3 regions of the Paraburkholderia megapolitana genome follow, and region 1 is predicted to be linked to each of the others. Evidence: predicted binding sites of a transcription regulator. Region 1 holds the regulator's gene; each other region holds the start of a gene.
The links. The regulator LexA, encoded in region 1, represses DNA repair genes until DNA is damaged. The targets are predictions, from matches to a motif close to ACTGTATNNNNATACAGT.
Positions count from the first base shown of each region.

Region 2: recA (recombinase RecA) is a predicted target of LexA. The motif match lies at 4,956-4,973, and genes of this name have one in related genera.
Region 3: imuA (translesion DNA synthesis-associated protein ImuA) is a predicted target of LexA. The motif match lies at 3,577-3,594, and genes of this name have one in related genera.

Region 1 covers NZ_CP041745.1:1,912,554-1,919,597, reverse strand. The annotation lists gene FNZ07_RS22020 (sulfate/molybdate ABC transporter ATP-binding protein) at 1-212, opposite strand, end outside; gene cysW (sulfate ABC transporter permease subunit CysW) at 216-1,211, opposite strand; gene cysT (sulfate ABC transporter permease subunit CysT) at 1,208-2,104, opposite strand; gene FNZ07_RS22005 (sulfate ABC transporter substrate-binding protein) at 2,297-3,337, opposite strand; gene lexA (transcriptional repressor LexA) at 3,637-4,287, shown strand; gene FNZ07_RS21995 (hypothetical protein) at 4,309-4,647, shown strand; gene FNZ07_RS21990 (DUF2939 domain-containing protein) at 4,665-5,309, shown strand; gene FNZ07_RS21985 (universal stress protein) at 5,350-5,817, opposite strand; gene nodI (nodulation factor ABC transporter ATP-binding protein NodI) at 6,095-7,009, shown strand.
Region 2 covers NZ_CP041745.1:3,753,267-3,760,310, reverse strand. The annotation lists gene FNZ07_RS30105 (AzlC family ABC transporter permease) at 1-6, shown strand, start outside; gene FNZ07_RS30100 (hypothetical protein) at 3-314, shown strand; tRNA gene FNZ07_RS30095 (tRNA-Met) at 396-472, opposite strand; gene FNZ07_RS30090 (MFS transporter) at 572-2,230, opposite strand; gene FNZ07_RS30085 (sensor histidine kinase N-terminal domain-containing protein) at 2,458-4,005, opposite strand; gene FNZ07_RS30080 (response regulator transcription factor) at 4,020-4,796, opposite strand; gene recA (recombinase RecA) at 5,053-6,132, shown strand; gene recX (recombination regulator RecX) at 6,140-6,955, shown strand.
Region 3 covers NZ_CP041743.1:2,968,175-2,975,218, reverse strand. The annotation lists gene FNZ07_RS12565 (error-prone DNA polymerase) at 1-1,397, opposite strand, end outside; gene FNZ07_RS12560 (Y-family DNA polymerase) at 1,404-2,879, opposite strand; gene imuA (translesion DNA synthesis-associated protein ImuA) at 2,809-3,558, opposite strand; gene FNZ07_RS12550 (hypothetical protein) at 3,690-3,998, shown strand; gene FNZ07_RS12545 (hypothetical protein) at 4,009-4,392, shown strand; gene FNZ07_RS12540 (carotenoid oxygenase family protein) at 4,430-5,779, opposite strand; gene FNZ07_RS12535 (glutathione S-transferase family protein) at 5,980-6,645, opposite strand; gene FNZ07_RS12530 (PDDEXK nuclease domain-containing protein) at 6,830-7,044, opposite strand, start outside.

The DNA.
Region 1 (7,044 bases):
GCGCCGACCGTTGCGACGTCCTGGCCTTGCAGCACGACCTGGCCTGCGTCCGCATATTCAAGACCGGCGATCACGCGCAGCAGCGTCGTCTTGCCACAGCCGGACGGCCCAAGCAGCGCGACGAGTTCGCCGGGCGGGAAGTCGAGTGAAACGTCGTCTAGCGCGACGAAATCGCCGAAGCGCTTTTGCAGATTACGAACGATGATGCCCATGTGTTACCACTCCCCTTGCTGAACCGGTTGCGGCGCGACCTTGTTTAGCGATGTCGCCGAGCTCGCGGCCGTTCGCGCGCTGACGGGCTGACTTGCCGGTCCCGCATGCGCCGGCACGACCTGCGCATCGTCGCGCTGCGCCGACAGATGACGTTCCGCGAGCAGCTTCAGGCCGAGCGTCACGAGTGCGAGCAACGCCAGCACCGACGCCACGGCGAACGCCGCCGCGAAGTTGTATTCGTTATAAAGAATCTCGACGTGCAGCGGCATCGTATCGGTCTGCCCACGAATGTGGCCCGACACCACCGATACCGCGCCGAACTCGCCCATCGCCCGCGCATTGCAAAGGATGACGCCATACAGCAGGCCCCACTTCACGTTCGGCAGCGTCACGCGGCGAAACATCTGCCAGCCCGACGCGCCGAGCACGTGCGCGGCCTCTTCCTCGTCGTTGCCCTGCGCCTGCATCAACGGAATCAGTTCGCGGGCGACGAACGGGAACGTGACGAAGACCGTCGCGAGCACGATGCCGGGCACCGCGAAGATGATCTGTACGTCATGCGCCTGCAGCCACGGGCCGAACCAGCCCTGTGCACCGAACAGCAATACATAGACGAGGCCGGAGATCACGGGCGAAACCGAGAACGGCAGATCGATCAACGTGGTCAATAGCGCCTTGCCGCGAAATTCGAACTTCGCGATCGCCCACGATGCCGCGAGCCCGAACACGAGATTCAGCGGCACGGCGATCACGGCCGTCAGCAGCGTGAGCTTGATCGCGGACACGGCATCGGGATCGGTCAGCGACTCGAAATAGAAACCGATGCCCTTGCTCAGCGCCTGGACAAACACAGCAGCAAGCGGCACGACGAGAAACAGCACGAGAAACAGCAGCGCGATGCCGGTCAGGAGCCAGCGCACGACGCGTGATTCGGTGACCGGATCGGGACGGCGCGGTGCGCCTGGGCGGACCTTCGATGAAGCGGAAGCGCGGCTCATGGCGTGCCTCCTGTGACCGTTGCGGCCGTTGCCAGCGGCGCGCGCGGTGCAGCGGTGCCGCGCCCCGTGCGCCGCTGCAAGAACCATTGCAGCGTGTTGATCAGTAGCAGCATCAGAAATGACACGACGAGCATCACAACCGCGAGCGCAGTCGCACCCGCATAGTCGTACTGCTCGAGCTTCGTGATGATCAGGAGCGACGTAATCTCGGACTTCATCGGTACGTTACCGGCGATGAAAATCACCGAGCCGTATTCGCCGAGCGCGCGCGCGAACGCGAGCGCGAAGCCGGTCAACAATGCGGGAAACACGGCGGGCAGAACGACGCGCCGAAACGTCAACCAGCGCGAAGCACCGAGGCAGGCCGCCGCTTCCTCCTGTTCGCGCTCGAACTCTTCGAGCACCGGCTGCACCGTGCGCACGACGAACGGCAAACCGATGAACGTCAACGCGACGAGTACGCCAGCCGGCGTAAACGCGATCTTGATACCGAGCGGTTCGAGAAACTGGCCGATCCAGCCATTTCCCGCATACACGGCCGCGAGCGAAATACCCGCCACCGAGGTCGGCAACGCAAACGGCAAATCGACGATAGCGTCGACGATCCGTTTGAACGGAAACGTATAGCGCACCAGCACCCACGCGACGAGAAAGCCGAACACCGCATTGATCAGCGCACCGCCGAATGCCGAAAAAAAGGTCAAGCGGTACGAGGCCAGCACGCGCGGCGAACTGACGGCGCGCACGAACTGCGCCCAGTCGAGCGTCGCGGTTTTCAGGAAAGTTGCTGCGAGCGGAATCAGCACCACGAGGCTCAGATACGCCACCGTGATGCCGAGCGTCACGCCAAAACCGGGCAACGCACTCGGTTTGCGGAAGGTGAACGTCGTCATGCTCAATGCTCTGTCAGGGTTATCCGCTGCAGACCTGTCGGGTCCGGCGAGCGATGCATCGACGCGGTTCCATCTGGCCGAAAAGCGCGCCCGGGGGCGCGCTTGCCTGATGTCACCGCGTCGTTACATCGGCTGCTGCCGGTTCTCCGCGGTCTGCCTGTCTTTATGCTCTACGATCTGACGGCTTGCACTTCACTGCGGCGCGTAGATCGAATCGAACACGCCACCGTCGGCAAAATGCGTCTTCTGCGCGTTCGTCCAGCCGCCGAACGTATCGTCGACCGTGTACAGCTTCAGCTTCGGAAACTTGTCGGTCAGCGCGGCCGGCACCTTGTTCGAACGCGGACGGTAGAAGTTCTTTGCAGCGATCTCCTGGCCTTCCGGGCTATACAGGAAGTTCAGGTAAGCCTCGGCGAGCTTGCGCGTGCCATGCTTCTCAACGACCTTGTCGACCACGGCAACCGGCGGCTCAGCCAGAATGCTCACCGACGGCACGACGATCTCGAACTTGTCCGGACCGAATTCCTTCAGCGACAGGAACGCTTCGTTTTCCCATGCGATCAGCACATCGCCGATCCCGCGTTGCACGAAGCTCGTCGTCGCACCGCGCGCGCCCGAGTCGAGCACGCCCGCATTCTTATAGAGCTTCGAGACGAATTCCTTCGCGGTCTGCTCGTTACCGCCCGGCTGATGCAGCGCATAGGCCCACGCAGCGAGATAGTTCCAGCGCGCGCCGCCCGAGGTCTTCGGGTTCGGCGTGACGATCGATACGCCCGGCTTCGTCAGGTCGTTCCAGTCCTTGATCTGCTTCGGGTTGCCCTTGCGCACGAGAAACACGATCGTCGACGTGTAGGGCGACGCGTTGTCGGGCAGACGCTTCTGCCAGTTCTTGTCGAGCAGGCCCTTGTTCGCGAGCGCGTCGATGTCGTAGGCCAGCGCGAGCGTCACGACGTCCGCCTGCAAGCCGTCCAGCACCGAGCGCGCCTGTGCGCCCGAACCGCCGTGCGACTGCTTGAAGGTAATCGTTTCGCCGGTCTGCGCCTTCCACTGCTTGCCGAATGTCTGATTGATGTCCTGATACAGCTCGCGTGTCGGGTCGTACGACACGTTCAGCAGCGTTATATCTGCTGCCTGTGCGTGCGACACGATGCCGACTGCTGCCGCGGCGCCCAGCGCCAGTGCGGCAACGAGATGTTTCATCCTGTCTGCAAACCCCGTAATGCGATAGACCATCCAGTTTCTCCGTGCGGTGTGGTTGTGCTGGCTATGTATGTTGTTGTGCGCCTGATGACGATCAGGTCGAGGCCAGTCTATCGAACGGCTTACATCATTAAAAATAATGTTTCCTCATTCTTTAATACTCAAAAGTGGTAATGACGGCTGGGTGCGGCGTTGCGGCACGTAAATGGGTGTTTTGACAGCCAATTGCGGTGCTGCAGCGGCCCCTCTAGAGGACGAACTTAAAGTAACGCTTGATATGTGCCGAATACTGTATAAAAATACAGTCACCTGTCTATCCATACAGTGACGCTATGACCAAACTCACCGCACGACAGCAACAGGTTTTCGAACTGATCCAGCGCGCTATCGAGCGCACCGGCTTCCCACCCACGCGGGCGGAGATCGCCGCTGAGCTGGGCTTCAGCTCGGCCAATTCCGCAGAAGAGCACCTGCGGGCGCTTGCACGCAAAGGCGTGATCGAACTGGCGGCGGGCGCGTCGCGCGGTATCCGTCTGGTACGCAACCTCGACGACGCACCGCATCAGTTCACGCTGCCGCATGCGAGCCTGATGCAACTGTCGCTGCCGCTGGTCGGCCGCGTCGCGGCCGGTAGCCCGATCCTCGCGCAGGAACATATCTCGCAGCACTACGCCTGCGACCCGGCGCTCTTTTCGAGCAAGCCGGACTACCTGCTCAAGGTGCGCGGGCTGTCAATGCGCGACGCCGGTATCTTCGACGGCGATCTGCTCGCGGTGCAGAAAAAAAGCGAGGCGAAAGACGGCCAGATCATCATCGCGCGGCTTGGCGACGATGTGACGGTAAAGCGTCTGAAGCGGCGACCGAACGGCATTGAGCTGATCGCCGAGAACCCCGACTACGAAAACATCTTTGTCGAAGCCGGGAGCGACGACTTCGCGCTCGAAGGCATCGCGGTAGGGCTGATCCGGCCTACCGAATTCTGAACCTGTCGTCTGGAGAGATTCATGGAACGCCTTGCCCGCCTGCTGCCTTTCCGCCAGTTCGGACGTCTGCGTCATTTGCGCGGTGTCGTCCCGTGTGCCCCGCTCGAAGCAGACGGTGCGCCATCGCTGTTCGATGAAGCTCCCACTAGCTCGTCCATCCTGCCGTCGTCGTTGCCGGCATTCGCTCGCGTGTCGCTGAATGCGGGTCTCAACGTCGAACCGGCGCGTCGTGCTCCGGTGCGCGTGTACCATGGGTCGAAGCGACTCATCATGGTCGGTACGATGGATGCCGTATGCCGGATGATCGATCGTGCGATCGCCGAAGAACGTGCCGGCATTCAGGGTGCGCTGTTCGAATAAACGGAGAACGGCAGGCAATGGCAGGGACAGTCAACGGTAGACGCGGATCGCAGCAAGGCAGCATCCGCAAACCACTGGTTATCGTCGTGATCGTGATTGCGATCGTCGCGATCCTGGGGTTCAGCTACGCGTCGCCTTATATGACGCTCGACCGGTTGAAGCGCGCCGCCGACGCGCGCGATGCGGCAACCGTCGATCAATACGTCGATTTCCCCGCGTTGCGCGAAAGCCTGAAACAGCAGGTCACTGCCCTGCTCGCGCAACGGCTCGATGCGAAGAGCAATGGCAATCCGCTGGCCGCATTGGGCGCGATGATCGGTGTGGCATTGATTGGTCCGCTAGTCGATGCGTATGCAACACCGGATGGCGTTGCCGCGTTGCTGAACGGTATACCGCCGCGCGGCGAACCCGGCGAGCGGCCTCCTGCGCCGTCTCAAACTGCATCGAGCCCGGCAACCGACGTTGCACCGGCGCCCGGCGGTACAACACCGCCTTCGACACAGCCCCCGCAGCCGCCGCAAACCACTGCCGGCTATCGCGGGCTGAATGAATTCGTCATCACGTATCGGCACGGCGTAGGCGATACACGTTACTCAGCCATTCTGCATCGCGACGGTCTGTTTTCGTGGAAGCTATCCGCCGTCGATCTGAACGGACGCTAGTTCGAACGCTAGTGCCGTCTGCGTGCATTGCCTCTGAGATTCAGGCAGCCTCTTGTTGTTGCTGCTCCTGCACCGATGAACACGCCACCAGGATGCTGCACGACACGCGGTCTAGCAGCGGCGTGTTACCCGCACCCATCCACCAACGCGACAGGCCGGTACGGCATCGATGTCCCACTACGAGCAGATCGACCTGCAACTGGTTCGCGAGATTCGCGATCTCGTCGATAGGATGGCCGAACGCAAAGTGCCCTTGCGCGTTCACACCGCGCTCGGTCAGCCAGTCGACGCCTTCCTGAAGAATGTCACGCGCGGTTTTCTCAAAGCTGCCGCACGCAACATCGGTTAGCAACCCTGCGCTTTGCGCGATGCTCGAGCGCATATCCACTACCGACAGCAAATGCGTTTCAGCTTTCAGGTCCAGTGCCAGGTCCGCGCCGCAACGCAACGCCTTGCGGCCTTCACGCGAGCCGTCGTAGCACAACAGAATCTTTCGGTAGCTCGCCATCGTCATCTCCCTTCCGCGCCCATCGCGGCATTCGATTCAATCATGGTGCACCGCAATTCAGGTTGCAAGGGATGGAAAACGCCAGGTATTCGAGGCCCTGCAATGGGGCATGCGGCGGTGCAAAACGATGCGAAACAGCACCAAAGCAGCTACGACGAATGCATCGATACCCTAGAATAGGCACCCGTGGCTTACGCATCGCCTGCATCGCGCGCAGACAGCGCGTTCGCCGTTTCGTTTCCGCTGCAGTTTTTTGTTCCCGGAGCCCTCGTCGTCCATGTCAGATGCCGCAATCGAGTTTCAGCAGGTTGAAAAACGCTACGGCGACAAGATCGTCGTCGATGGCCTGTCGTTTCATGTGCAGGCTGGCGAATGCTTCGGTCTGCTTGGGCCGAACGGTGCCGGCAAAACGACCACGCTACGCATGCTGCTCGGTATCGCGTCGCCCGATGCGGGCACGATCCGCCTGTGCGGCGAAGCGATCCCCGAACGCGCACGCTTTGCGCGTATGCGTGTCGGCGTTGTGCCGCAGTTCGATAACCTCGACCCCGACTTCACCGTCAGCGAAAACCTGCTGGTGTTCGGCCGCTACTTCGGCCTGAGCGCTGCAGAGACGCGCGCCCTGGTGCCGTCGCTGCTCGAATTCGCGCGGCTCGAAAGCAAGGCCCACGCGCGCGTCAGCGAGCTATCCGGTGGCATGCGCCGGCGTCTGACACTGGCGCGAGCGCTCGTCAACGACCCCGATGTGCTGATCATGGACGAACCGACCACGGGTCTCGACCCGCAGGCGCGTCATCTGATCTGGGAACGGCTGCGCTCGCTGCTTGCACGCGGCAAGACGATCCTGCTGACCACCCATTTCATGGAAGAAGCCGAGCGGCTCTGCAACCGGCTCTGCGTGATCGAAGAAGGACGCAAGATCGCCGAAGGTGCGCCGGCCGAGTTGATCGCATCGGAGATCGGTTGCGACGTGATCGAGGTCTACGGTCCCGAGCCGCTCGCGCTGCGCGACGAACTTGCACCGCTCGCAGTGCGGACCGAGATCAGTGGCGAGACGCTGTTCTGCTATGTCGACGATCCGCAACCGGTGCACGCGAAGCTCAAGCAACGTACCGACCTGCGCTATCTGCATCGGCCCGCGAATCTCGAAGACGTATTCCTGCGGCTGACCGGCCGCGAGATGCAGGATTGAGCGCACCCCTAACAACCGCAAGCACAACAACAAGC
Region 2 (7,044 bases), 1.8 Mb from region 1:
GCATGAGCGTTTCTTCGCACGCCATGGCAATTTTGGCGTTGTTTGCCACCAGTCTGATCGTGCGCGTGTTGCCCGTGTTCGTTCGACTGCGCCTGAACGACACAGCACACAGCTTGCTCGAGCGGGTAATACCCATGGCTGTATTTCTTAACTTCGCGGTGTACATCGCGTGGACCGAGATCCACACCGCGCCTGTTGCAGCCATCGCCGCTATCTCGGTGGTGGCTGTCGTCACGTTTGCAACAAGCATTGGACTGGTGCTCACCACCTGCGCGGCGACCCTGGTGTACTTCCTGGTCCAGATGTCTATCTAGGGGTGTATCTTTTTTCGCGCCTTCGAACGACGCCGTAAACGGCAAAGGGGTTACGCAAACGCGTAACCCCTTTGATAAAACTGGTGGCGAATCAGGGATTCGAACCCCGGACCTGCGGATTATGATTCCGTCGCTCTAACCGGCTGAGCTAATTCGCCATATGAGAGGCGAGATTATGAAGACGACGCCGGGGGCTGTCAACCCCCGGCCGTCACATTGCAGAACTCCGCTCCGGGCCGTAGCCCGTCGCCTTAGTCTCAATCGCTGGCGTAGATATTGGAGTCCTTGGTCTCCTTCACGAAAATCAGACCGATCACGAAGGTCGCCAGCGCGATCACGATCGGATACCACAACCCCGAGTAAATATTGCCCTTCGCCGCGACGATCGCGAACGCGGTCGCTGGCAGGAAGCCGCCGAACCATCCATTGCCGATGTGATACGGCAGCGACATCGACGTATAGCGGATGCGCGTCGGGAACATCTCCACGAGCATCGCCGCGATTGGTCCGTACACCATCGTCACGAAGATCACGAGGATCGTCAGGATCACCACGGTCATCGGCCAGTTCAACTGCGCCGGGTCCGCCTTCGCCGGGTAGCCAGCGGTTTTCAGCGTGCTGCCGAGCGTCTTGTCGAATGCCTTGGCCTGATCCTTTGCGTCGGCGGCCTTGCCGTCATAGGTGTTGACGACCGTATCGCCCACCTTGATCTGCGCCAGCGTTCCCGCCGGCGCGGCCACGTTGTCGTAGTTCAGACCGGCCTTCGAGAGCGCCCCCTTGGCGATGTCGCACGAACTCGTGAACTTCGCCGTGCCCACCGGGTTGAACTGGAACGAGCACTCGGTCGGATCGGCAATCACGACGATCGGCGACTGTTGAGTCGCGGCTTCCAGTGCCGGGTTCGCATAGTGTGTGAGCGCCTTGAACAACGGGAAGTAGGTCAGCGCCGCGATCAGGCAGCCGGCCAGAATGATCGGCTTGCGACCGATACGGTCCGACAGCGAACCGAAGAACACGAAGAACGGTGTGCCGATCAAGAGGCCCAGCGCGATCAGGATATTGGCACTGGTGCCGTCCACCTTGAGCGTCTGCGTCAGGAAGAACAGCGCGTAGAACTGGCCGGTGTACCAGACCACCGCCTGGCCGGCGGTCAGCCCGACCAGCGCCAGAATCACGATCTTCAGGTTCTTCCATTGGCCGAACGCTTCGCTCAGCGGTGCCTTCGACGTCTTGCCTTCAGCCTTGATGCGTGCGAACGCCGGGGACTCGTTCAGCTGCATCCGGATCCACACCGACACGCCCAGCAGGATGATCGAGGCGAGGAACGGCACGCGCCAGCCCCATGCGCCGAACGCATCTTCACCGATCGAAGTCCGGATACCGACGATCACCAGCAGCGACAGGAACAGCCCGAGCGTAGCGGTCGTCTGGATCCACGACGTATAGAAGCCGCGCCGGTTCGCCGGTGCATGTTCGGCGACGTAGGTCGCCGCGCCGCCGTATTCGCCGCCGAGTGCGAGACCTTGCAGCAGCCGCATCGCGATGAAGATCACCGGCGATGCAATGCCGATCGTCGCGTAACCAGGCAGGAAGCCGACGACGAAGGTCGACAGGCCCATGATCACGATCGTCACGAGGAAGGTGTACTTGCGCCCCACCATGTCGCCGAGCCGGCCGAACACGATCGCGCCGAACGGTCGTACCGCGAAGCCCGCGGCAAAGCCGAGCAGCGTGAAGATGAAGGCGGCGGTCGGATTGACGCCGGAAAAGAAGCTCTTGCTGATAAAGGCAGCCAGCGACCCGGCCAGATAGAAGTCGTACCACTCGAAAACGGTGCCTAGCGACGATGCGAAGATGACCTTCTTCTCCTCGCGTGTCATTGGCGCATGCGAAATTTGTCCGCTGACGCTAGCCATGTACTGTCTCCATGTTGATATGCGTGCGCGTTCACCCCGGTCAGGCCGCACGTGCACCGATTATTGGAGCGGAAACTTACTGCCTACTGACGTGACGTCTCAAAAATCGGGACGGTTGCCCGGTCGTCAAAATGGTTCTATTTCCAGCGATAGATGTGGCTTGTTCGGCGAATCTGCTCTTATCGTGGTGTTTCTGCCAGTGGGGTAGTTACTTCCCGGCGGACGCCCTAGGGTAAGTCCGGTGCCGGTTTCAGCATAGTCAGACTGACACGCACGAGCGTGCCCGCAAGCTGGGGCGCGTGCTGGTAGACATGATCCTCGATGGCCAGCGTGCCGCCGTGCATCGCGGCGATTTCCCGCACGATCGCAAGACCGAGCCCGCTGCCGTCTCCCTCACGGCCGAGAATCCGGTAGAACCGCTCGACCACGCGCTCACGCTCGGCGGCCGGAATGCCGATGCCGGTGTCCTCGACTTCCAGATGCACCCGCTGCGCCGCCGGTTCGGCGCGCACCCGCACGGTGATGCGTCCGCTGGCCGGCGTATAGCGAATGGCGTTGTCGATCAGGTTCGACAACATCTCGCGCAGCATGACCGGATTGCCGTCTACGGAGACCGGTTCGTCGGGGCCTTCGTAGCCGAGGTCCATTTGCTTCGCGAGCGCCGGCTGCACCCAGTCGCGCACGGCGTGGCGGGCCACTTCGGTGATTTCGACCGGCGTGAAGATCTGCCCTGACATACGGTTTTCCGCGCGGGCCAGCGCGAGCAGTTGCGTGACGAGCCGCGCCGCATGCTCGGAACTCGTCGCAATCTGTTCGAGCGAGCGATGGACTTCGGCGGGCGCGTTCTGGCGCAGCGCCAGTTCGGCCTGGGTCCGCAGTCCGGCGAGCGGTGTCTTCATCTGATGCGCGGCGTCCGCGATGAAGCGCTTCTGCAGCTCCATGTTCTGTTCGAGGCGCGTCAACAGATCGTTGAACGACGTGACGAGCGGCTCGATCTCCGGCGGCGCGCGCCGCGCTTCGAGTGGCGAGAGATCGTCGGGGCGGCGGGAGCGGATATGCGACTGCAGCGCATGCAACGGCGCCAGTCCGCGCGACAACCCGAACCACACGAGCACGATGGCCAGCGGCAGGATCACGAACTGCGGCAGGATCACGCCTTTGATGATGTCGTTCGCGAGCTGGCTGCGCTTGTCGAGCGTCTCGGCGACCTGGACGAGCACGGGCTGGGCGCCGGGCGTCTGCGGAAACTCGACGGTCGTGTAGGCGACGCGGATGTCGCTGCCGCGCAGCACTTCGTCGCGGAATTCGACGAGGCCGGGCTGCGGCCGGTCTTCTTCGTGCGGCAACGGCATGTCGCGGTCGCCGGCGACCAGTTCGCCGCGCGTACCGAGCACCTGGAAGAACACGTTATCGATGTTGTCCGCGCGCAGGAATTCGCGCGTCGAATCGGGCAGCGACAGCTCGGCGACGCCGTTCACCGGATGGATCTGGCGCGCCAGCACGTAAGCATCGGTTTCGAGCGCGCGATCGAACGGACCGTTGGCAATCGATTTGGCGACCAGATACGTGACCGCGATGCTCATCGGCCACAGCAGCAGAAGCGGCGCCAGCATCCAGTCGAGAATCTCGCCGAACAGCGAGCGCGGGCGCGCCGCCGCGGCGGCTTCGGTTTCGTCGGGTGGGGCGAACGGGTTGGCGTAGCTGGCGTCGCGCGCTTCGTCGAGATCCGCCGAAGGGGCGATGGGCGCAGTGGCGCGGTCTGCGCGGGCGGGCATGAATACGTTGCCGTCTATCTATAGTGCTGGTTGGCCGGCATCCCGGGCGATGCCGGTGGTGCGGGCTCGGCGGTGTTTGGGGTGTTGGCAAACGCCTGAGGTTCGCCTGCGGCGGCGGCAACCGGCGCGGCTTTCTCGAGGCAGTAGCCGAGGCCGCGCACCGTGGCGATGCGCACGCCGCCCGGCTCCAGTTTTTTGCGCAGCCGGTGAACGTAGACCTCGATGGCGTTGTTGCTGACTTCCTCGCCCCATTCGCACAGATGATCGACCAGTTGTTCCTTCGAGACGAGCCGGCCGACCCGCTGCAGCAGCACTTCGAGCAGGCCGAGTTCGCGTGCCGACAACTCGACCACCTGCTCGTTGATGCAGGCAATCCGGCCCACCTGATCGAATGACAGCGCGCCATGTCGCACCACAGTCGGACCGCCCCCCGCGCCGCGCCGCGTCAGCGCGCGCACGCGTGCTTCGAGCTCGTTGAGTGCAAACGGTTTGGCCATGTAGTCGTCGGCGCCGAGGTCGAGGCCCTTCACCCGTTCGTCGACGCTGTCGGCGGCGGTCAGGATTAGCACCGGCAGGTTCGAGTTGCGCGCGCGCAGGCGGCGCAGCACTTCAAGCCCGGACATGCGCGGTAATCCTAAATCCAGGATAAGCAGGTCGAAAGTTTGCATCGACAGGGCGGTATCGGCTTCTACGCCGTTCTTCACGTGGTCGACGGCATAGGCCGATTGGCGGAGTGATCGAACGACACCGTCCGCGAGTATGCTGTTGTCTTCGGCAATCAGAATTCGCATGGTGCGTCCAGCCTGGCATTGCCGGCGCCGGGGATGCACCTGGCGCGCAGCGGTCTCCGGAAATCTTGTGGGTAGTGTTGGCGGTCCGGTTGGACGCGTGCGCCGTGACATAGCGTGACGTGGCGTGCGCGCAACTTCAATTCCGGGCTTGCCAAAACTACTGTTTTTTTATACAGTATCTGCGTTCGGTGTGCAACCTGGTGAAACAGGTTGCTCCACCACCTCAGACGCCGATCATCATAGCAAAGGACGATTCATGGAAGAAAGCAAGAAAGGCCCGGCTGGACTGACTGCTGAGAAGAGCAAGGCGCTTGCCGCCGCGCTCGCGCAGATCGAAAAGCAGTTCGGCAAGGGGTCGGTCATGCGGCTCGGCGCTGGGGAAGCGGTCGAGGACATCCAGGTGGTCTCCACGGGTTCGCTGGGGCTCGACATCGCACTGGGCGTCGGCGGTTTGCCGCGCGGCCGGGTGGTCGAAATCTACGGGCCGGAATCGTCGGGTAAAACCACGTTGACGCTGCAGGTCATTGCCGAAATGCAGAAGATCGGCGGCACGGCGGCGTTTATCGACGCGGAACACGCGCTCGACATCCAGTACGCGGGCAAGCTTGGCGTCAACGTGTCCGACCTGCTGGTGTCGCAGCCGGATACCGGCGAACAGGCGCTCGAAATCGCCGACGCGCTGGTGCGCTCGGGCTCGATCGACATGATCGTGATCGACTCGGTGGCGGCACTGGTGCCGAAGGCCGAAATCGAAGGCGAGATGGGCGATTCGCTGCCGGGCTTGCAGGCACGGTTGATGTCGCAGGCACTGCGCAAGCTGACCGGCACGATCAAGCGGACGAACTGCCTCGTCATCTTCATCAACCAGATCCGGATGAAGATCGGTGTGATGTTCGGCAATCCGGAAACCACGACGGGCGGTAACGCGCTGAAGTTCTATGCGTCGGTACGTCTGGATATCCGCCGTATCGGTTCGATCAAGAAGAACGATGAAGTGATCGGCAACGAGACGCGCGTGAAGGTGGTCAAGAACAAGGTGGCGCCGCCGTTCCGCGAAGCGATTTTCGACATTCTGTATGGCGAGGGTATTTCGCGTCAGGGCGAAGTCATCGACCTGGGCGTGCAGGCCAAGATCGTCGACAAGGCGGGTGCCTGGTACAGCTATAACGGTGATCGTATCGGCCAGGGCAAAGACAACGCTCGCGAATTCCTGCGTGAAAATCCGGACATCGCGCGTGAAATCGAAAACCGTATTCGCGAATCGCTGGGTGTGAACGCGATGGCGTCCGCTGCACCTGTTGGCGCCGCTGCTGAAGTCGCCGACGAAGAGGAGTAATCATCGCGTGATACGCAAGGGCCGGCCGGTGTCCGATACAAGGCGCGCCGGCGGCCCGCGTGATGACGAGTCGCGTGGATCATCCGGTCCCGCGGCTGCGTCTGATTCATCGGCTGATCCATTCGAGTCTTTCGACGATCACGACCGCGCTGCTGGTCTGAACTCCGATCGCAACTCCGATAGGAGCACCCGCCGATCTTCCGGCTGGTCCCGGCCCGCTCGAGATTCGCATCGCCCAGATGGGGCGAGCGCCTCAGGCGCCGATACTTCCTCGTCAGAAACGGTCTATAGCCGCTCGCGTCGCACTCGTGACGAGTCAGGTTCCGCCACAAAGTCCACCGATACAGACACGGCCGCGCGCACCACACGCCCAGGCCGTTCACTGAAAGGTCGAGCGCTCGGCTACCTGTCCCGCCGCGAATACAGCCGCGCTGAACTCTCGCGCAAGCTGATGCCGTTCGCCGACGAAGCCGATCCACTCGAAGCATTGCTCGACGAACTCGAGCGCGATGGCTGGCTCTCCGACTCGCGCTTTGCGGAAAGCCTGATCAATCGGAGGGCGTCGCGTGTTGGAGCGAGCCGGATCGTAAGTGAGTTGAAGCGCCACGCGGTGAGCCAGACGCTGATCGAAGAAACCGGCGCGCAGTTGCGCGAAACCGAAATGGCGCGGGCGCAGGCTGTCTGGCGCAAAAAGTATGGTGCACTTCCCACCACAGTCGCCGAGCGCGCAAGGCAAGCGCGTTTTCTGATGGCGCGCGGATTCTCACAGTCCATCATCGGAAAGATTCTGAAGGGCATCGACGACGAGTGGAGTGGCGACTAGCTGCTTCGCGTTGCCTTCTACGATGTTGCATCGCCGCAGACATCGCGCGAAAGTCCAGCCCGCCAGCCTCCCACGGCTGACTCCAAGAT
Region 3 (7,044 bases), on a different replicon from region 1:
AGCAACTCGGTGCCGCTATCGAACCAGTGATGCGTCTTCGCAACCGCATCGACGATCTGCGGATCGACGCCGAGCGCCTTGCCGGTTTCGCGCAGCGCACCCCGCGGACGGTAGGTCGACACGGCCGCCGCGATGGCCGCGCGGTCGCGGCCGTATTTGTTGTAGATGTACTGGATGACTTCTTCGCGCCGCTGGTGCTCGAAGTCGACGTCGATGTCGGGCGGCTCGCCGCGCTCCTTGCTGATGAAACGCTCGAACAGCATGCTGCTGCGGTTCGGATCGACCTCGGTGATGCCAAGGCAGAAGCAGACCAGCGAGTTCGCCGCGGAGCCGCGTCCCTGGCACAAGATGTTCTGGCTGCGCGCATACAGGACGATGTCGTAGACCGTGATGAAGAACGGTTCGTACTCGAGACTGGCGATCAGATCGAGTTCGTATTCGAGCTTCTCCTGCACGTCATAGGGAATGCCCGACGGGAAACGTGCGTGCGCGCCGACATAGGTTTCTTGCCTTAGCCATGAGGTCGGCGTGAAACCGTCGGGGATCAGTTCGTCCGGATATTCGTAGCGCACCTCGCGGAGCGAGAACGTACAGCGCGCCATGACCGCCAGCGTCTGTTCGAGTGCGGCCTCGGGATACAGCAGCGCGAGGCGCAGACGCGCGCGCAGATGCTGTTCGGCATTCGGCGCGAGATCGTAGCCGCATTCGTGCACCGGGCGCCCCACGCGGATCGCCGTCATGGTGTCCTGCAACGGCTTGCGCGAACGCACGTGCATCACGACATGACCGAGTGCCACGACCGGCACGCCATGCTGTTGCGAAACATATTCGAGCGCACCGCGATGGATGTCGTCCATGGCGCGCTGATGCAGGATCAGCCCGCACCAGGCGCGGCCCGGGAACGTCTCGTCGAGCCATTCGATCTGTGCATCCAGCCGCTCTTCCTGCGCGGGAAATTCCGGCACGAGGATGGCGAGGCAATCGGGCATGCCGCGCAGGTGACCGTACTGCGGGTCGGGGCGCGACAGGTCTTGTGGCGTCAGCCGGTATTGACCCTTCGGTGCGCGGGTGCGCGCGAGCGTGATCAGCTCGGACAGGTTGCCGTAGCCCTCGCGGTTCTGCGCGAGCAGGATCAGCCCGAATGCCGGCGAACCGTCGGCATGGACGAGCCGGAAATACGAACCGATGACGAGCGGCAACTTCGCGGTTTCTGCGGCGATGTGCGCGCGCACGGCACCAGCCAGCGAGCATTCATCGGTGATGGCGAGTCCTGCGTAGCCGAGTTGCACGGCGCGTGCCACGAGTTCATCGGCATGCGATGCGCCGTGCAGGAACGAGAAATTCGACAGGCAGAACAGCTCGGCATAGGCCGGCAGGGGACGGGCAACTGGATTCATCGCACGTCACCCAAAGAGTCCGTGCAGGAACCAGTGCGGATCGTTTTCGTCGCGGCTGCTGATGAGTTCGCGATAGATCCAGTAGCACGACTGGTCGTCGGCCTGGGCGACGAAGTAGTCGCGCTTGACGAGTTGCTCGTCGAACCAGCCGGCCTCGATGCGCTCGCCGGTCGAGGCCATTTTCAGCGGCGAGCCGTAGAACGGCCGATTGTTGCGCATCAGCAGTTGCACCGGCGTTTCGAGCAGCCATGTGGGGCGCGGCAGTCCGACGGGTAACGGCATGGGCTGACCCGCTTGGCCGGACTGGCCAAGCGGCACCCAGCGGTTAGCGACTTCCGGCCGATGATCGGCACCCGGCATGGGGCGCAGCACGTTCTCGTTGCCGAGGCGCGCCGCCAGCAACTCGACGAGCCGCGCATGATCTTCCGCCGAACCACCCGGTTCCTGGAAGAGCGTGCCCGAAGGCGGTTCGGCGGCCTGGACTTGGGCAGCGTCGAGCCGCAACGCGATGACCGGTGCCTCGAGCGTGAGGCGCGCAAGCCGTTCGCGGAGCAGACGGAGCAGATGGTCTTCGCGCCATGCCGGTTCGCCGAGCGCGATCTCGATGACGGTAGGGGCAATGGCGAGCCGGCCGCGTTCGTGTTCCAGCAGCAACTGCACGCCGGTTACCGCCAGTTGCTTCGCGCACAGCCAGCCGCATAGCTGCACGACCAGCCGATGCGCGGCAAAGAGCGCGCCTTCGGTATGTTCGAGACGATCGGGTAACTCAATGCGGGCGGAAAAAGTGGGCGGCAAATCGAGCCAGTCGAATAGTTCGGGGGCGGTGCCGAATGCGCGATCGAGCGAATCGAGCAGGTGTTCGCCGCAGCGGCGCTGCAAGCCCGCACGCGGCAGTCGCCGTACGTCGGCAATCGTTTCGCAGCCGAGGCCGGCAAACCAGTCGACGAACGGTCGCACTTCGACCACCGACCAGAGCGGCACGGTGGCGAGGTGCCGTTCAAGCGAGCGCATCTTCAGCAGGCGCCGGTTGCCGCGCTTCGCGAGCAGCCACGCGCCCTGGCCGGTTGGCGCGAGACTCACGCGCGCGCTGAAGCCGAGCGTGGCCAGCAACGCCTTCGCTGCGCGGCACAGATTCAGCACGCCGCCAAAGAGCCGCAGGCTGGCGCTGATATCGACGATGACCGTGGCTTCTTCGGCCAGCGCGACCTCCGGCGAGAACTGCATCAGCGTGATCGCGACGGCGCGCTGCGCGTCGATTTCGCGCGCCACGTCGCGCTCGAACATCTCGACGCCGGGCGCGAGCGTGAGCACGCCGCCGCGCTTCATGCCGGGACGGATACCGGCCGCGCGGGCCGTGCGGCTGGCGACCAGCACGCGGTCCTGCTCCAGTACCGCACAGCCGTGCGCCGGCTCAGGCAGCCACTTCGGCCTGAAGACCTCGAGCTGCAACCGGGGCAAGTGGACGGCGAGCAGTACGCGCATGACGGGAAAACAGTACCGGTGTGGGTTGAAGGGGAAGCGACAGAGGTTCGGTGCGCAACGGACCTCGTCGCTTGACGATGTCGACGCTGAGGCCATCGCCGCAAGCGCGCAGGGCCAGCCGCAGCAACGCGGGCGAAGCGTCTTTCGCGGCCGCCAGCGGCCGGATCATCACGAAGAGCGTGTCCGACGACTGCGCGGCGAGATGCAGCCGCCGCAGCGACGACGTCTGCACGTGCTGCCCCCAGAACAGCAACGCGCCGCAACTGCCGGCGCGCAGGATCTGTTCGGCGGCCCAGAGCGCGTCGACGGTTTTCGCCGCTTTGACCAGCATCAGCCGGCTGAGCGGCACGCCGATATAGTCGAGCCCGGGGCCGTTCGGAACGTGCGGCGGCTGGACCAGCGCGATGGGGCGTTTGTTGCTGGTACCGCCAGTACCGCCGATGCCGCCGGTCGCACCGAGCGCCGGCGCCAGCAACCGCATTTCGCCGACGCCCGCCTGCTGAACCAGCAGGTCGATGAGCGCGCCGACCGGCCAGCCGCCGCCGGGTAGTTCCGCGGAGAGTGCGGCGTAGCCGGTGTCGAGCGTGCGCGCATGGTGACGCGCGAGCTGCGACGCCCGCCAGAGCGACGGATGCAGGTCTTCCGGGTGAGACGCGAACGCGGACGGAGAAGAGGGCATCGGCTGATTGCAAAAATCACTGTATATATGTACAGTATCCTACACCGAAAACCGGAACGGCAAACGGCTACTTTCCGGCACTCATCCAGGTCAGCAGGAATTGCACGACACAAGGTAATGGAGAGCGAATCATGTATGTCCGCACTATCGCGCTGACAACGCTACTCTTCGGCGCGGCTTCGGTCGCTCATGCGGAGACCTACATCGAAATCTGGAATCCGCCGGAGGCGCGTGCGCATCCGCCTGTGCCGCGTGTTTCTCGCAGTACGCGGTCGCATGCCGGTGTGTCGGTGCCGCGTCTGGCCAAACGGGTGACCGAGCCCACGCTGCCCGGCGAATCCGCGCAGGCGTTGGCGCAGTCGCCGAAGAAGCGCGGTGTGCCTGCCATCCCCATGCTGCCCCGCAAGATCGGCCCGGACGGCCGTGTCCTGCAGGTCTGAGCGAGTGCCCGTGACTCCGGATGCAAATGAACCCGGCAAGCTACCGTCTGCCGATGAACTCAGCGCCCATTCCACAGCAGCCTTGCTGTGCTATCTGGCCGTGAGCGAACTGGCGGCAGTCGTACTTCACGACACACCATCAACGGATGCGCAGCTGGTCGAATCCGCGCGCATCTGGCTCGCGCGCCACGCGCTCGATGCGGGCTGGCTCGAACGGGTGACGTTTGCCCGCAAGGCACGCCGCATCGCGAAGCGCTTCGTCGTCGGGCAGACATGGTCCGCCGCACAGTTGCAGCCGTCGAACCTGTTCCTCGATGCGACCACCACGAATCCGGCAGACCCGGTCGTGGCGCAGGTCTGGCGCGCATGCACCGACGCCGATGCTGTGAACTGACTGTGCTTCGTCACTACCGAGGGACGGCGAAATTCGTTCAACTGGGTGCAGCGACCTGGTAATCATTGGGTAACCAGGCCCCATGAAATCCAGCGGGAATTCGCCTGGGCAGATGTACCGTTGCGATCGGAGCGTTGTCTATATTCTTGCCGTCGAGAATGACCAGATCACTGGTATCCGTTGCCTGGCGATAGACACATACGAGCAGCCAGCCATCGTCTTCGACAGAGGCGCCGGGGCGCGCCACGAAGACCGGTTCGCTGTTCTGGTCACCTTCGGGAACGCTATATCGCTGTAGTGAACCGGACTCGAGATCATAGCGAACGACACCGCGAAATTCGGTATTGGTCGGTTGTTCTGCGGCATAGAAAAATCGATAGGGACGGCCGGTTCGTCCTTCGTTGATGCGAGGCAGTTCGATATGGATATCCGCGATTTGTCTTTCCGCCACGGTTCCGTTGTCGAGGTCGATGACGTAGCGCCACGGAATGCCCAATGGAGCGGTCTCGAATGTTGACCCTCCATCAGCGAGACGAAAATATCGGGGATATCGAATCGCATCCAGCACAACGGTCGCCTCGTCGGCGTCGTACGCATTCAGCACGTGCTGGATAAAGCACGGCGCTATGTCAAACCAGCGCAGCTCGCCGCCATGGCGAGGCATGATCCCGAGCCTCGCCTGATGGTCGTCGCGCCAACGCAATGGCATTCGATATCCTCTCGACAGCATCGAGAAGTCGTACCCGACATTAAGATCAAGAAAGATACTGCGGGTAGCAGTGATTGCCATGTCGTGCATCATCGAGGGCGACGACATCTCGATCTCGATGTCGACACCCGGCATACCGCTCGCGTCCGTCACGGCATAGCGCAAAAACGGCTTCTTCCAGTCAGCGCGAAAGCTCATCAGTTCACCCGTTTCCGGGTCGATTTTCGGATGGGCCGTCATGCCGTTTGCCAGCCCAGGATGACAACGGGTTGCGCCGAGTGTTTCGAGTTCAGCTGTCATGGCAAGTGGAGGGCCGCCCTCAGACAATGCCAGTATTTCGCCCGCGTGGAAGAGCACATTCACGTTCGGATTCGTATCGAGCAGGGTCGGTGAGGCATCGGGGTTATATACGTCAGCCCACCGTTTTGTACGAGCCCAGCGATTCCTGTAACCCGTTGCGTGGCCGTCGTGCAACGAGATGGCATGCAGCATGGCATCTTCGGGCCACCAGTCCAGCACGTCGTTTCCCTTGAAGCGGCCACGCAGAGGGTTGGGTCCGTTGCGTAGCAGCACACCGTTGAGATCCTGCGGAATCGCTCCTGTGACGGGAAGATCGATAAGGTCGACTTCATCGGGCACGGCCGCTCCGGCGCCGGAATTCAAGTCGAGTGTGGTCATGTTGGTAGTCCTTCTATCCGGGCGTCGTAGGGCACACATCGTCACCAGCGCCAAAAGCGGGCGCGATTGCGTGATCGCACCTGTCCTCGGGCCAGGTGGCGATGAGCTAATTTATATCCGGGTGAAAACATTGTCAATTAAATCCGGGTATAAATATGGGCGACCGCCACGAATCCGGCAGATTGTGCAGAGCCGCTACATCAGCCGGTCGGCAGCTGGGCGTTGAAAACCGCCAGTTGAGCGGCGAAAGCGCGCTGGTACGCGGGGCGCGCTTCGCCGCGGGCGACATAGGCGAAGAGCTTCGGAAATTCGTCGAGCAGGCCCGATGGTTTCAACCGGAGTAGCACCGCGATCATCATCAGGTCGCCCACGCTGAACGCACCATCGAGCCAGTCGGCACTGCCAAGGCGATCGGACAGCTCGCCTAGCCGGCCACGGATGCGATCCAGGACCATCAGCAGGCGCTCCTCGTACCACGGCTTGTCGCGCTCCAGAAACTTGACGGTCTGGAGATCGAGGATAGTCGGCTCAACCGTGTTGAGCGCGGCAAACATCCATGTGATCGCGCGTGCCCGGGCGTGCGCGTCGTCGGGTAGCAGGCCGGTATGGGACTCTGCAATATGAAACACGATCGCCCCCGACTCGAACAGCGCAAGCGTGCCTTCTTCGTAGGTCGGGATCTGCCCAAATGGATGAATCGCTCGATGCGCGGGTTCTTTCATTGCACTGAACGACACCAGACGAACCTCGTAAGGCTGGCCCGCTTCTTCAAGCGCCCAGCGAACCCGCATGTCACGTGCGAGTCCCTTGCCGCGATCGGGCGACCGTTCAAAGGCGGTGATAACGGGGAGCAGTGGAGGGGGCATGCTGACTTCTCCTTTGTTTGATGTCTTGTCAGGTGCCGGATACACAACCCGGCGCATACCTGGTCGACGTTCGAGATCGGGCTAAATCGACATCTCTTGGCTACTTTTCTTATCGAAGAGCGGTTTCTAATCAGATTAGACCGTCTCATTAGCGCCGCTTCGCCGGCTGCGCATGAAAGAATCTTTACGCTTCTTCTTTGCTCCCAAGGCGAGCACGCGCGGTTGCGATCGACTGATGCAGCTTTTCCTGCAAGATTTCGCGAGACGGCAGTACGGTCAGATATTCCGCGACGTGGATTCCGCTCTTGCCCAGCTCCAGAAGTTCGATCTGCTCCTGCTTCTTTCCCGCGCAGAGGATGATGCCGATCGGCGGGAGTTCGTCGCGTTCCTGCTCGTGGC